2 regions of the Duganella kummerowiae genome follow, and region 1 is predicted to be linked to the other one. Evidence: predicted binding sites of a transcription regulator. Region 1 holds the regulator's gene; the other holds the start of a gene.

Region 1 (3,076 bases):
CCCTGAGGGCTACCAGTACGTCACCCTGACCAATTCGCCCGGCACCATGGCCACCTTCCGCCAGAAGCGCGACGGCGCCGGCGACCAGTGGGTCGAAGGCCAGGCCGAGCGCATCGAATACGATGGCAAGACCGAGCTGGTCAAACTGTTTTCCAAGGCCCAGATCAAGCGCCTGGAAGGCAGCAAGCCGGCCGACCAGGTCGATGGCGAATTCATTTCCTACGACAGCCGCAAGGAATTCTTCGCGGTCAAGAACACCTCCACCGGCGAGAGCAAGGTGGGCGGCGGACGCGGCTCCATGGTGATACAGCCATCCAGCAAGAACCCGGCCAACGCCGCGCCGCAACCAGCGCCACAGGGGAAATAATGGACATGGCCAGCTGCGGCAGCACCCTGATCGTACGCGGACTGCAAAAGACCTATGGCAAGCGCCAGGTGGTGCATGACGTGTCGCTGCAGGTCGAGTGCGGCGAAGTGGTGGGCCTGCTGGGCCCCAACGGCGCCGGCAAGACCACCTCGTTCTACATGATCGTCGGCCTGGTGCCGTCCGATGCGGGCAGCATCGATATCAGCGGGACCGACATCTCGCGCCTGCCCATCCACCGCCGCGCGGCGCTGGGACTGTCCTACCTGCCGCAGGAGGCGTCCGTGTTCCGCAAACTGACGGTGGAAGAAAACATCCGCGCCGTGCTCGAAATCCAGCGAGTCAACGGCAAGCCTTTATCCAAGGCGGAAATTGATGAACGGCTCAATACCCTGCTAGCCGATTTGCAAATCGAGAAGCTGCGTGACAACGCCGCGCTGTCCCTGTCGGGCGGCGAGCGGCGCCGCGTGGAGATCGCGCGGGCCCTGGCCACCAACCCGCGCTTCGTGCTGCTCGATGAACCTTTCGCCGGGGTCGACCCGATTGCCGTGATTGAGATCCAGCGCATCGTGCGCTTCCTCAAGGAGCGCGGCATCGGCGTCCTCATTACCGATCACAATGTGCGCGAGACGCTGGGCATTTGCGACCGCGCATACATCATCAACCAGGGCACGGTACTGGCATCAGGCCGGCCAGACGACATCATCGCCAATGAGTCGGTGCGTCGCGTGTATCTGGGTGAACATTTCCGTATGTAGATCCATGAAACAGTCTTTGCAACTGCGTACCTCGCAACATCTCGCGCTGACGCCGCAGCTGCAGCAGTCCATACGCCTGCTGCAATTGTCGACGCTGGAATTGCACCAGGAACTGGAACAGCTGCTGACCGAAAATCCCTTGCTGGAAAGGCTGGACGACCCGCTGGACCACTCCGTGCGCCTGCTGTCCGATGGCGCCATCAGCCAGCCGGCCGGCGCCGCCGAGGCCGGCGCCGATCCCGTGCACACGCCCGACAATGCTGCGCCGGCCGGCGAAGGCGAGGCCTATGACGGCCCGGCCGCCGACACCGACAGCACCACCCCCGAGGCCGACATGGACTGGGGCGACGCCGGCCGTAGCAAGAACAACGACGACGAGGATTCCCGCCCGCAACTGGAAGCGGGCCACTGCACCCTGCGCGAGCACCTGATGGAGCAGATGCGGGTGACGGTGCTGGAAATGCGCGACCGCGCGCTGGTGGAAATCATCATCGATGCGCTGGACGAGAACGGCTACCTGGAAGAGCCGCTGGAGGACATCCACGCGCGCCTGCCGGAAGAATTGGAGATCGAGCTCGATGAGCTGCGCACGGCCCTCACGCTGCTGCAAAGCTTCGACCCGGTGGGCGTGGGCGCCCGTAACGCGTCCGAGTGCCTGGCGCTGCAGATACGCCGCATGCCCGGCGTGCCCCTGGTGACGCGGCGCATGGCGCTGACCATCGTCGAACAGCATCTGGCCTGGTTTGCCCAGCGCGATTTCAACAAGCTGAAAAAAGCCCTCAACTGCGACGAGGAAGACTTGCGCGAGGCGCAGGCCGTGATCCGCCAGTGTAATCCGCATCCGGGCGCCGCCTTCGCGTCCGACGTGTCCGACTACGTGGTGCCGGACGTGATCGTCAAGAAGGGCCGCAACGGCTGGCAGGTCAGCCTGAACAACGACGTCATGCCGCGCTTGCGCGTGAACGCCATGTACGCCAACCTGCTCAAGCAGGGCAAGGGCGAGGGCGCCATGGGTGCTCAGCTGCAGGAAGCCAAGTGGCTGATCAAGAACATGCGCCAGCGCTTCGACACCATCCTGCGCGTGGCGCAGGCGATAGTGGAACGGCAAAAGAATTTTTTCTCGCACGGCGCCGTCGCCATGAGACCCCTTGTGCTTCGCGAAATTGCTGATACACTGGGTTTACACGAGAGTACTATTTCTCGGGTAACAACTCAGAAATACATGCTGACCCCGCATGGCATGTTTGAGTTGAAATATTTCTTCGGCAGCCACGTCGCCACCGAAGCGGGGGGCGAAGCCTCATCGACGGCGATACGGGCGCTCATCGTGCAACTGACAGGAGCAGAAGACCCTAAAAATCCTTTATCCGACAGTAAGATTGCGGACATGCTGGGAGAACAGGGCATGGTGATCGCGCGACGTACTGTTGCCAAGTATCGCGAAGCCTTGAAAATCCCTCCAGTCAGCCTCCGCAAGTCTTTGTAGTGCATTGGCCACTGCGCGCCCGGCGGCAATGGGCGCCCGCACTGGCCGTAAGGCGACATCATCTTTAGGAGTGTGTATGAATCTCACCATCAGTGGTCATCATCTCGAAGTGACTTCGGCTATCCGTGAATACGTGCAGAACAAGCTGGAGCGCGTCACCCGCCACTTTGATCAAGTGATCGATATCGCCGTGATCCTCACGGTCGATAACCTTAAAGAGAAAGAGAAACGTCAAAAGGCTGAAATCAACCTGCGTATGTCCGGCAAGACCGTGTACGTGGAAAGCCTGTCGCAAGACCTGTACGCCGCCATCGATACGCTGATCGACAAGCTCGACCGGCAAGTCATGAAATACAAGGACAAAGTCCAGCAGCATGGCCACGACGCCATCAAACACCTGCCCGACAGCTACGAACCCACCGCCGCCGTCTAGACCCCACGCCGGCTCCACAACGAAGGGCGCGCTTG
Region 2 (3,076 bases), on a different contig from region 1:
GAGCTGGCGGGCAAATATGAATGGTATGAGCTGACCCTGGCGCCGGGTGGCGAACTGGCCTCGCAGGGCCACGATCCCGGCGCGCAGGAGCACCTGACCGTGCTGCACGGCTCAGTGGAAGTGGAAGTGGGAACGGACAAGAAGAAGATCAAGCTGGGCGGCACGGCGCGTTATCCGGCCGACCAGCAGCACGTCATCCGCAACCATGGCAAGACGGAGGCCAAGGCGCTGATGGTGGTGATACACCGGTAAATCTTACCAGTTGGACTCCCGCTCGGGGGTCGAGGTGATCCGGTGGATGGACAGGTCGGCGCCCTGGAATTCCTCTTCGGCGTCCAGGCGCAGGCCCAGTGTGGCTTTCAGCAGGCCATACACGGCAAAACCGCCCGCCACCGCAATCGACACGCCCAGTCCCGTGCCCACCAGCTGCGACAGCAACGAAACGCCGCCCACACCGCCCAGCTCGCGCAGGCCGAAAATGCCGGCCGCGATGCCGCCCCAGGCGCCGCACAGGCCGTGCAGCGGCCACACGCCCAGCACGTCGTCGATCTTCCATTTGTTTTGCGCCAGGGTGAACATCCAGACAAAGATGGCGCCAGCCAGGGCGCCGGTGATCAGGGCGCCCAGCGGATGCATCAAGTCCGAACCCGCACACACCGCCACCAGGCCGGCCAAGGGGCCGTTGTAGGCGAAGCCGGGATCGTTCTTGCCCAGCGCCAGCGCCACCAGGGTGCCGCCCACCATGGCCATCAGGGAGTTGACGGCCACCAGGCCGTTCATCTTGTCCAGCGCCTGCGCGCTCATCACGTTGAAGCCGAACCAGCCCACGGTCAGTATCCAGGCGCCCAGCGCCAGGAAGGGGATGGACGACGGCGGATGGGCGGCAATGGCGCCATTCTTCATGTAGCGGCCGCGGCGCGCGCCCAGCAGCAGCACGGCCGCCAGGGCGATCCAGCCGCCCACGGCGTGCACCACCACCGAGCCGGCGAAGTCGTGGAATTCGGCGCCGAAGCTGCGCTGCAGCCATTCCTGCACGCCGAAGCGGTGGTTCCAGGCGATGCCTTCAAAAAAGGGATAGACCAGGCCGACCAGCAGGGCCGTGGCCACGGTCTGGGGATGGAACTTGGCGCGCTCGGCGATGCCGCCCGAGATGATGGCCGGAATGGCGGCGGCAAAGGTCAGCAGGAAGAAGAACTTGACCAGTTCATAGCCGTTGCGCGCGGCCAGCACGTCGGCCGAGGCAAAGAAACTGATGCCGTAGGCGATGCTGTAGCCCACGAAGAAATAGGCGATGGTGGACACGCCGAAGTCCACCAGGATCTTCACCAGGGCGTTGACCTGGTTCTTCTTGCGTACCGTGCCCAGCTCCAGGAATGCGAAGCCTGCGTGCATGGCCAAAATCATGATGGCGCCCAGCAATATGAACAAGGCATCGGCGCCGTCTTGGTGACTACCCATCAAAAACTCCCCAAAATAATGCAAACCAAAATAAAGAACGAACATATAAGCAATATTCGTTCCAATTTGGTGCAAAATTCCAAGTACATGATTTTGCTGGGTTTTCGTCGCATCACACAATTGCACCGCGAACGGGCGCGCACCAACATGATGCTGCTTTTTGGTGCACTCGCCTAGATCGGTGCGCCCGGCGGAACGGGGGGCAGCGGCCGCAGCTTGACGCTGCGCGGGTCGGCCAGGTAGGCGGCGATGGTGTCGGCGGCCTGCCTGCGGCTGTCGGCAGTCACGCCCTTGCCTGGATACGCGCGCAGCCACTGTGACAGCTCGCGCACCGACTGGCGCACCTCGGCCGCCACCGCCGGATGCAGCTTGCCGCCGTCCAGCAGGTTCAGCAGGGCGTCCGACACCACCCAGTTGGCGGCCAGCTGCACCGCCTCGCCGCCCGCCACCGAGGCCGGCACGGCGTCGCGTTTCCAGGTTTTTTGCAGCAGCTGGCCCAGCACTTCCTGCACGCCGGGCAGCTGGGCGTCGCGCGCATGCTGCCAGGAGAGGCGGTTGATACGGGCCGGGTCCAGCAGGAAGCCGGCCGTCTGGGCCGCGCCCGCCTCCGTGATGGACAGGGCGTCGGCCACGCTGCCCATGCGGTTCGCAAAATTCTCCCGGCCCCGTTCATAGCCCATGGCCTGCGGCGTCAGCAGGTCCAGCACGGCGGACGGCAGCGCCAGGTACTCGGCGCGCAGGCTGTCGGTCAGGCGCGCCAGGGCGGCGCGCTGGGTGGCGGCCGGGGTGGCGCGCACCCCGGCCCGCGCGATGCCCGCCTTGACGTCGCCGGCGCTGCCGTATTCGAAATCGCCGCCGCCCAGCAAGCGCGCCACCGCCTCGCCCTGGTAGCGCTGCAGCAGGTAGACCGGCACCAGGCGCGCCTCCAGCTCGCCCAGCTGGCGCGCATCGGGCAGCACGGCGGCGCCGAAAGTGGCCAGGGCGCGCTGGCGCACGGCGCCCAGCTGGTCCCAGGTCTTGAGGCTGTCCGGACCGAAATCCCACAGCAGGCCGTCGGGATGGCTGGCGCCGGGCGAGCGCGCATCCGGGTCGCTGGCGTACACCAGCCCGGCCGCATGGGCCTCGGCGCGCAATCTGGCCAGCGCCGATTGTTCCTGCTGGCCGCTGCCGTACTGGCCATAGATGTACTTGACAATGTAGTCGTCCCAGGCGCCCACGCCCACACCGTAGGCGTCGGACAGGTCGATCTCGCCCTGTGCGTCCAGCTTGAGCACCGGATGCGGATAATCCATCACCGAGCCATTGCCGGCACGGCTGGCCGCGAAGTTGTGGGCAAAGCCCAGCGTGTGGCCGACCTCGTGGGCGGACAACTGGCGCAGGCGGGCGATGGCCATCTGCTCGGCCAGCTTCTCCTTGCCGCTGGCGGCGCCCTTGCCATAGGGCGCCAGCAGCGCCTCGGCGATCATGATGTCCTGTCTCACGCGCTGCGAGCCCAGGGTGACGGCGCCGCGTATGATCTCGCCGGTGCGCGGATCGGCCAGGGCATTCCCGTACGACCAGCCGCGCGTGGCGCGGTGCGCCCAGGTGATGATGTTGTAGCGGATGTCCATGGGGTCGG

The links. The regulator sigma-54, encoded in region 1, starts transcription at its own class of promoters, with help from an activator protein. The targets are predictions, from matches to a motif close to TGGCANGNAANCTGCTTT.
Region 2: ACLB1G_RS01450 (ammonium transporter) is a predicted target of sigma-54. The motif match lies at 1,505-1,522, and genes of this name have one in related genera.

Annotation. Positions count from the first base shown of each region.
Region 1 is NZ_JBKFEH010000008.1:289,030-292,105, reverse strand. Features, by position in the region: gene lptA (lipopolysaccharide transport periplasmic protein LptA) at 1-367, shown strand, start outside; gene lptB (LPS export ABC transporter ATP-binding protein) at 367-1,122, shown strand; gene ACLB1G_RS09095 (RNA polymerase factor sigma-54) at 1,127-2,608, shown strand; gene hpf (ribosome hibernation-promoting factor, HPF/YfiA family) at 2,685-3,041, shown strand.
Region 2 is NZ_JBKFEH010000002.1:135,072-138,147, forward strand. Features, by position in the region: gene ACLB1G_RS01445 (helix-turn-helix domain-containing protein) at 1-252, shown strand, start outside; gene ACLB1G_RS01450 (ammonium transporter) at 256-1,458, opposite strand; gene ACLB1G_RS01455 (zinc-dependent metalloprotease) at 1,632-3,076, opposite strand, start outside.